DNA from 2 places in the Streptomyces sp. NPDC127190 genome. Region 1 is predicted to be linked to the other one. Evidence: riboswitches for the same ligand, from Rfam matches in the RefSeq annotation. Region 1 holds a riboswitch; the other holds the start of a gene.
The links. A riboswitch is a leader RNA that binds a small molecule or an ion and turns the genes downstream of it on or off. The one in region 1 is predicted to bind glycine.

Region 1 (4,598 bases):
TAGGCGTCGTAGCGGCCGGGGGTGACCTGACGCAGCATGTGCTCGACGCTGCCGCTGTGGCTCGCGCTCACCTTGTCGTGCCCTTCTGTTCAGTGCGCCCGGGTTCGGGGACAGCTTAAGCGCCCGGTGGCGCGGAGCCGCCTGTGCGTGCGCGGGTGCGGGTGCCTGGTGGCCACCCGCGCCCCACGCCCCTCGGGTGTCTCTACTGGCCGTACTGGTAGAAGGGCCGGACGTGGTGCTTCAGCCATTCGGCCACGGGGTCGTCCGTCACGTCCAGCAGGACCAGGTTGACCGGCCAGGCGACCGGGACACGGGCGAGGGCACGGCCCAGCGCCTCCAGGGGACGGGCGCGGAGGTCGCCCTCCCACTGGGAGAGTTCCACTCCGACAAAAAGTACCGGTTCGTCCGTCTCGATCGCGGCGAGGCAGCGGCGGGCGGTGTGCACGACACCGATCTCGGCGAACTCGGCGGAGGCGGCGGCGAGGAAGTCCACCGGGTCGTCCTGCCAGTCGGGCTCGAAGAGCCGGACGCGGCCGCCGGCGGCGGGGCCGTCGAGCGGGGTACGGCCGCTGCGGCACAGCTCGGCCACCGCCTGCGGCGGCAGCGGGATGCCGACCACCCCGTCGGGGTTCACCACGATGCCGACCTGCGGGGGCAGTCCGCGGGCGAACTCCACGGCGGGGGCGATGGTGTACCCCATGTGGGAGCCGACGACCTGGCGGAACTGTTCCTCCGAGCTGAACACCGGGACGTACACCTGGCCCGCGATCTCGGTCGTGGGCAGATCCAGCGGGCCGCTGTCCGGGCCGCCGCCGGAGGGCAGCGGGATCCACAGGAAGCTGCGGCCGAGCACCTCCACGATCCGGCCGGCCGCCGCGGGGATCCCGAGGGAGGCCGACAGCACCTCCTCGAGTTCGTTGCCGGGCCAACCGCCGTGCGGGTGGGGGTGCGCCTGAGCCGGGAAGCCCGCGGGAATGTCCGCGGGCAGATCCGCCGGGAAGTCCATCTGCCTACCGCCTGCTGGGAACCACTGCTGTGTGCATGAAGGCTAGCGGGTACACCACCCCCGGCCGTCCGCCCGGCGCCAGCCGGTGAAGGGCACGCGGGGCGGTTGCATGCCCGCCCCCGGCAGGGCTGCGCCAGCCGGTGAGGGCCGAGCCGGGGACGGCCCCGCGGCGGTCCGGGCCGGCATCGAGCGGTGAAGGCCAAGCAGCCCACGGCACCCGCAGCCGTCCGACCCGGCGCCAGCCGGTGAAGGCCACGCGCGGGTGCCCGCCCGCAGCCGCCCGGTCCAGCGTCAGCCGGTGCAGGCCACGCGACGCACGGCGCCCCCAGCCGTCCAGCCCGGCCCAACCGGCAAAGGCCACGCGGCGCGGGTGCGTGCCCGCGGCCATCCGGCCCGGCCCCCGCCCGCGAAGACCAACCACGACCGTGCGCGTCCGCCCCCATCCGGCCCGACGCCAGCCGGTGAAGCCCACGCGCGGGTGCCCGCCCGCAGCCGCCCGGTCCGGCGCCAGGTCAGGGGGTGAAGGAGAGGGTGTGCAGGGTGTTTGCCGCGGGGCGGTCCAGGAGGAGGGCTGTGGTGCAGCCGGTGGGGAGTTGGCCGCGTTCGATCGCGTCGAGCAGGCGGGCCGTCGTGCGGCGGTGGCGGCGGAAGGCGTAGCGGGAGACGCCCCGGCCGCGCTCGCGCTGGCCCGCGCGGGCCGTCGCGGGGTCGACGTCGAGCAGCAGCAGATGCAGGGTGCCGCCGCGGCGGCGGGCCTCCCGGGCGAGCCAGCTCCGCACCCAGGCCTGGGTGCCGCAGTCGTGCACGACGACGCCCTCGCCGGTGCGCAGGGCGCGGCGCAGCGCGGCGTAGTGGGCGAGGCGGACCAGGGGGCGGTAGAGGGCGTAGGGGAGGCCGCGGGGCAGCCGGGCGGCGAAGCGGTCGCGGGTGTCCTGCGAGTCGATGCGGCGGCCGGTGACCGTGCGGTGCATGAGGGTGGACTTGCCGCTGCCGGGCAGGCCGGTGAGCACCACCACGTCACGGGGTCCGAAGAGCAGGGTGCGCGGGGTGCGGCCGGCGCGGTCGCGCAGATCGCGCACGGCGCGGATGGTGGCGCTGGTCCGCTGCCGCGGCACCATGACGCCGGTGGCGTACGCGGGGGTCCTGTTCACCGTGATCGTCCTCCCCTGTCGACTCGGTCAACTTCTTTCCCGTCGACCGTAAAGAGAAGGTAATAGGCGGTGGTGGCGGGCGGGTCCGGGTGCTGCCACAGGTCGGTTACAAAAGCGGCCGCGCCGTGCAATGATGTGCGCGCCAACTGCATACCGGCCGCTTGAATCCGCGCGGGAGAGTCCCCAGCCGTCGTCGCTGGGGCGCCGAAGGAGCAAGTCCCTCCCTTGAATCTCTCAGGCCCCGTTACCGCGCGGGCGAGGCACATCTGAAAAGCGGGCCGCTGTGTCAGTGGCTCCACCCAAGGTGCAAGCCCTGATCGTCCCGGTGGCGGTCGTGGCGAACCTCTCAGGTTCCGATGACAGATGGGGAGGAACGTTCCTCGCCCCGTCCGTGTGCCCTGGGAGACGACCGACCGATGAGCAGCACTGAACTCCGTCACACCGCGCTGGATGCCGTGCATCGCGCGCTCGGTGCGACGATGACCGACTTCGCCGGCTGGGACATGCCCCTGCGCTACGGCTCCGAGCGCGACGAGCACCTCGCCGTACGCACCAAGGCCGGCCTCTTCGACCTCTCCCACATGGGCGAGATCACCGTGACCGGCCCGCAGGCGGCCGCCCTGCTGAACTTCGCCCTGGTCGGCAACATCGCCTCCGTCGGCGTCGGCCGCGCCCGCTACACCATGATCTGCCAGGCCGACGGCGGCATCCTGGACGACCTGATCGTCTACCGGCTCGCCGAGACCGAGTACATGGTCGTGGCCAACGCCTCCAACGCCCAGGTGGTGCTGGACGCGCTGACCGAGCGGGCCGCCGGGTTCGACGCCGAGGTGCGCGACGACCGGGACGCCTACGCGCTGATCGCCGTCCAGGGCCCCGAGTCCCCCGGCATCCTGACGTCGCTGACCGACGCCGACCTCGACGGCCTGAAGTACTACGCCGGTCTGCCCGGCACCGTCGCCGGCGTCCCCGCCCTGATCGCCCGCACCGGCTACACCGGCGAGGACGGCTTCGAGCTGTTCGTGAAGCCGGAGCACGCCGTCGAGCTGTGGCAGGCGCTGACCAAGGCGGGCGAGGGCGCCGGCCTGGTGCCGTGCGGTCTGTCCTGCCGGGACACCCTGCGCCTGGAGGCGGGCATGCCGCTGTACGGGCACGAGCTGACCACCGCCCTCACCCCCTTCGACGCCGGGCTCGGCCGGGTGGTGAAGTTCGAGAAGGAGGGTGACTTCGTCGGGCGCGAGGCGCTCACCGAGGCCGCCGCCCGCGCCGAGCAGAACCCGCCCCGGGTGCTCGTCGGCCTGGTCGCCGAGGGCCGCCGGGTGCCGCGCGCCGGATACGCCGTCGTCTCCGGCGGCGAGGTGATCGGCGAGGTCACCTCCGGCGCCCCCTCCCCCACCCTCGGCAAGCCGATCGCCATGGCCTACGTCGACGCGGCGCACGCGGCGCCGGGCACCCCGGGCGTCGGCGTGGACATCCGGGGCACCCACGAGCCGTACGAGGTCGTGGCTCTGCCCTTCTACAAGCGGCAGAAGTAGACACTGGGCCTCGGCACGTCCCCGTGACGTGACCCTGCGCACATTTCCCCGCCCGGCACCAGGTCCGGCAGTCCCCCCTTCATCAGCACTCCCGCATGTACAGGAGAATTCAGGCCATGAGCAACCCCCAGCAGCTTCGCTACAGCAAGGAGCACGAGTGGCTGTCGGACGCCGAGGACGGCGTCTCGACGGTCGGCATCACCGAGCACGCGGCCAACGCGCTCGGCGACGTGGTCTTCGTCCAGCTCCCGGCCGTCGGTGACACCGTGACCGCGGGCGAGTCCTGCGGCGAGCTGGAGTCGACCAAGTCGGTCTCCGACCTGTACGCCCCGGTCACCGGTGAGGTCACCGAGATCAACCAGGACGTCGTGGACGACCCGTCGCTGGTGAACTCCGCTCCCTTCGAGGGCGGCTGGCTGTTCAAGGTGCGTGTGACGGACGAGCCCGAGGCCCTCATGAGCGCCGACGAGTACACCGCCTTCACCGCCGGCTGAGGAGTCGTACCCCGATGACCGTCCTGAACACGTCCCTGCACGAGCTGGACCCGGAGATCGCCGCCGCGGTCGACGCCGAGCTGAGCCGCCAGCAGTCCACGCTGGAGATGATCGCCTCCGAGAACTTCGCGCCGCTCGCGGTGATGGAGGCGCAGGGCTCGGTGCTGACCAACAAGTACGCCGAGGGCTACCCGGGCCGGCGCTACTACGGCGGCTGCGAGCACGTCGACGTCGCCGAGCAGATCGCCATCGACCGGCTCAAGGAGCTGTTCGGCGCCGAGTACGCCAATGTGCAGCCCCACTCCGGCGCCTCCGCGAACCAGGCGGCCCTGTTCGCCCTCGCCCAGCCCGGGGACACCATCCTCGGCCTGGACCTGGCGCACGGCGGCCATCTGACCCACGGCATGCGGCT
Region 2 (4,598 bases), on a different contig from region 1:
TCCACGACCGCCTGCGGATCGGTCTGGAGGTACGGCGGCTCGCCGACCGGTGCGTGGGGCGGCTGCGCGGGGCCGGGCTGTCCGGGCGGACCATCGTGCTGAAGGTGCGGCGGTACGACTTCTCGACGCTGACCCGCTCGGAGACGCTGCGCGGGCCCACGGACGATCCGGCGGTGGTGCGGGAGGCGGCCGCGCGGTTGCTGGACTCGGTGGACACCACGGGCGGGGTGCGACTGCTCGGGGTGGGCGTGTCGGGGCTGGCCGACTACACGCAGGAGGATCTGTTCGCGCAGGCGGCGTGGGCCGCGGAGGAGGGCGAGCGGCAGGAAGAGGGGGAGGCGGACGGTGCCGAGGCCGAGGCGGAGACCGAGGGGGCGGAGCGGGGCGCGGAGCCCGCGGAGCGGCTGTGGCGGCCGGGGCAGGACGTGCGGCACGCGGAGTACGGGTACGGCTGGGTGCAGGGCAGCGGGGTGGGGCGGGTCACCGTGCGGTTCGAGACGCCGCAGTCCGAGCCGGGGCGGGTGCGGACCTTCCTCGTCGGGGACGCCGCACTGGAGGCGGTGGAGCCGTTGCCGCTGGTGCTGGGCGTCGCCGACCCGCCCGCCGGGGTCCCGGCGGCGGACGGTGGCCATCGGGCCGGCTCCGCGCCGGACCCCGGAACCCGGCAGCCCGTAGGTCCGGCCGGGGTCCAGCCCGGTTCCGGGTGAGTTCGAGGACGGGGTGGGATCAAGGCTTCGTGGGGCGGGTCAGGTTTCCTCCGTGCCCGCCAGCTTGCCGAAGTCGTGGTCCGGAAGTGGGGGGTGCGGCGATGTGTCGAGGCCGTAGTGGTGGTAGAGCTGGAGTTCCTGCTCGGGGGAGAGATGGCGGCCCACCCCGAAGTCGGGGGCGTCCCTGATCAGGGCGCGCTCGAAGGGGACCCGGAGGGAGCCGTCGACCAGTTCGCTCGGTTCCAGAGGGACGAAGGCGTCCCGGGAGAACAGGCCGGTGCGTATGGCCGCCCACTCGGGCACGCCCGTCGCATCGTCGAGGTAGACCTCGTCAATGGTGCCGATCTTGGTGCCATCGCGGTCGAACGCCTTGCGGCCGATCAGGTTGCGCGGATCGATGTCGGTCTGCACGGTCCCTCTCCCTCCACTTGGTCGCAACTCATCCGTAAGCACTACAAAAGAGCACATTCAACGAGGCGGCCACTCGAGGGCCCAGGCGTTGACCTCGCTGGTAGGCTGACAGCGGCTGCTGACCCCGTGCGGGAGAGTCCTCCGACCACGTCGGAGGCGCCGAAGGAGCAAATCCTCCCCGGAATCTCTCAGGCTCACGTACCGCACGGACGAGGTCACTCTGGAAAGCAGGGCGGGTGTCGACGGCTTCCGCTCTCACCGACGGTGAAAACCGGGCGTGCCCGGTGAAACTCTCAGGTTGAGATGACAGAGGGGGAGGCCGTCCGGGCACCCGCGCCGTGGTGCCCTCGAAGGTCGCGTCAGACCAGGAGGCCTCCGCCATGACCGCCCATCGCATTCCGCTCTCCGCACTCGAAGCGGGCATCCCCTTCGAGCAGCGCCACATCGGGCCCGACCAGGAGGCGCGGGCCAAGATGCTCGCGCAGGTGGGCTACGGCTCGCTGGACGAGCTGACCGCCGCCGCGGTCCCGGATGTGATCAAGAACGCCGATGCGCTCGATCTGCCGGGTGCCCGCACCGAGGCGGAGGTGCTCGCCGAGCTGCGCTCCCTGGCGGACCGCAACCAGGTGCTCGGATCGATGATCGGCCTGGGGTACTACGGCACCTTCACGCCGCCCGTCATCCTCCGCAACGTCATGGAGAACCCGGCCTGGTACACGGCCTACACGCCGTACCAGCCGGAGATCTCCCAGGGGCGCCTCGAGGCCCTGCTGAACTTCCAGACCATGGTCGCGGAGCTGACCGGCCTGCCGACCTCCGGCGCCTCGCTCCTCGACGAGGGCACGGCCGCAGCCGAGGCCATGGCGCTGTCGCTGCGGATGGGCAAGAACAAGAAGGGTCTCTTCCTCGTCGACGCGGACGCGCTGCCGCAGACGATCGCCGTCATCGAGACCCGTGCCGAGCCGACCGGCGTCGAGGTCGTCGTCGCCGACCTCAGCGAGGGCATCCCGGCCGACCTCGCCGCCCGCGAGATCAACGGCGTGCTGGTCCAGTACCCGGGCGCCTCCGGTGCCGTACGGGACATCAAGCCGGTCATCGACCAGGCGCACGAGCTGGGCGCGCTGGTCACCGTCGCCGCCGACCTGCTCGCCCTGACCCTGCTGACCTCGCCGGGTGAGCTGGGCGCGGACATCGCCGTCGGCACCACCCAGCGCTTCGGTGTGCCGATGGGCTTCGGCGGCCCGCACGCCGGCTACATGGCCGTGCGCGAGAAGTTCGCCCGCAGCCTGCCGGGCCGGCTGGTGGGCGTGTCCGTCGACGCCGACGGGAACAAGGCCTACCGGCTCGCGTTGCAGACCCGTGAGCAGCACATCCGCCGGGAGAAGGCCACCAGCAACATCTGCACCGCGCAGGTGCTGCTCGCGGTCATGGCGGGCATGTACGCCGTGTACCACGGGCCGGAGGGGCTGCGGACCATCGCACGGCGCACGCACCGCTACGCCTCCGTCCTCGCCGCCGGGCTGACGGCCGGCGGGGTCGAGCTGGTGCAGGGCGCCTTCTTCGACACCCTCACCGCGCGCGTGCCCGGCAAGGCCGCCGAGATCGTCGCCGCCGCCCGCGCGGGCGGCGTCAACCTGCGTCTGGTCGATGCCGACCATGTCTCCCTGGCCTGCGACGAGACCACCAACCGGGCCCAGCTCGCCGCCGTCTTCTCCGCCTTCGGCGTCGAGGGCGACATCGAGGCGCTGGACGCGGCCGCCGGCGAGGCCCTGCCCGAGGCGCTGCTGCGCACCGACGACTACCTGGCCCACCCGGTCTTCCACCAGCACCGCTCCGAGACCGCGATGCTGCGCTACCTGCGCAAGCTGGCCGACCGCGACTACGCGCTCGACCGCGGCATGATCCCGCTGGGCTCCTGCACCATGAAGCTCAACGCGACCACCGAGATGGAGCCGGTCACCTGGCCCGAGTTCGGCCAGCTGCACCCCTTCGCCCCGGCCGAGCAGGCGGAGGGCTACCTCACGCTCATCCGTGAGCTGGAGGACCGTCTCGCCGAGGTGACGGGGTACGACAAGGTCTCGCTCCAGCCGAACGCCGGTTCGCAGGGCGAGCTGGCCGGCCTGCTCGCCGTGCGCGGTTACCACCGGGCCAACGGTGACGAGCAGCGGACCGTCTGCCTGATCCCGTCCTCGGCGCACGGCACGAACGCCGCCAGCGCCGTGATGGCCGGCATGAAGGTCGTCGTCGTGAAGACCGCCGAGGACGGCGAGATCGACGTCGACGATCTGCGCGCCAAGATCGAGCAGCACCGCGACGAGCTGGCCGTGCTGATGATCACCTACCCGTCCACGCACGGTGTGTTCGAGGAGCACGTCGCCGACATCTGCGCCCAGGTCCATGAGGCGGGCGGCCAGGTGTACGTCGACGGCGCCAACCTCAACGCGCTGGTCGGCCTCGCCAAGCCGGGCCACTTCGGCGGTGACGTCTCCCACCTGAACCTGCACAAGACCTTCTGCATCCCGCACGGTGGCGGCGGTCCGGGCGTCGGCCCGGTGGCCGTACGGTCGCACCTGGCGCCGTACCTGCCGAACCACCCGCTCCAGCCGGCCGCCGGCCCGGAGACCGGGGTCGGTCCGATCTCGGCCGCTCCGTGGGGCTCGGCGGGCATCCTGCCGATCTCCTGGGCGTACGTCCGCCTGATGGGCGGCGAGGGGCTGAAGCGGGCCACCCAGGTGGCCGTGCTGTCGGCGAACTACGTCGCCAAGCGCCTGGAGCCGCACTACCCGGTGCTGTACACCGGCCCCGGCGGTCTGGTCGCGCACGAGTGCATCATCGACCTGCGGCCGCTGACCAAGGCGACCGGTGTGAGCGTCGACGATGTCGCCAAGCGCCTCATCGACTACGGCTTCCACGCGCCGACCATGTCCTTCCCGGTCGCCGGCACCCTGATGATCGAGCCGACCGAGTCCGAGGACCTCACCGAGCTGGACCGTTTCTGCGACGCGATGATCGCCATCCGCGCGGAGATCGAGAAGGTGGGCTCCGGCGAGTGGCCCGCGGAGGACAACCCGCTCCGGGGCGCCCCGCACACCGCCGCCGCGCTCGGCGGTGAGTGGGCGCACGCCTACAGCCGCGAGGAGGCCGTCTTCCCGGCCGGTGTCTCGGTCGCCGACAAGTACTGGCCGCCGGTGCGCCGTATCGACCAGGCCTTCGGCGACCGCAACCTGGTGTGCTCCTGCCCGCCGCTGGACGCGTACGAGGACTGAGCGAGCCGAGGCCGAGGGCCCCGTCCGGCTGGTGCCGGGCGGGGCCCTCGCCGTGTCCGGGGGCGGGTCAGGCCGTCGCCAGGGACACCTCGGTCGACTTGATCAGGGCGACGACGGAGGAGCCGGTGGCGAGGCCCAGGGCGGTGACGGACTCGCGGGTGACGGCCGAGGTCAGCTCGCCGCCCTCGATGGCGATCTTGACGGTGGCCATCGC

Region 2: it holds a riboswitch for glycine, as region 1 does, so the genes downstream of both, gcvP (aminomethyl-transferring glycine dehydrogenase) here and gcvT (glycine cleavage system aminomethyltransferase GcvT) in region 1, are expected to answer to the same signal.

Annotation. Positions count from the first base shown of each region.
Region 1 covers NZ_JBHXVE010000001.1:300,995-305,592, forward strand. Annotated here, with positions in the region: gene ACFVIU_RS01325 (enhanced serine sensitivity protein SseB C-terminal domain-containing protein) at 1-38, opposite strand, end outside; gene ACFVIU_RS01330 (enhanced serine sensitivity protein SseB) at 203-1,006, opposite strand; gene ACFVIU_RS01335 (AAA family ATPase) at 1,519-2,124, opposite strand; glycine riboswitch at 2,320-2,417, shown strand; gene gcvT (glycine cleavage system aminomethyltransferase GcvT) at 2,574-3,692, shown strand; gene gcvH (glycine cleavage system protein GcvH) at 3,809-4,186, shown strand; gene glyA (serine hydroxymethyltransferase) at 4,201-4,598, shown strand, end outside.
Region 2 covers NZ_JBHXVE010000013.1:9,822-14,419, forward strand. Annotated here, with positions in the region: partial or broken gene ACFVIU_RS20625 (DNA polymerase IV) at 1-825, shown strand, start outside; gene ACFVIU_RS20630 (PRC-barrel domain-containing protein) at 747-1,118, opposite strand; glycine riboswitch at 1,238-1,332, shown strand; gene gcvP (aminomethyl-transferring glycine dehydrogenase) at 1,499-4,384, shown strand; gene ACFVIU_RS20640 (molybdopterin-binding protein) at 4,452-4,598, opposite strand, start outside.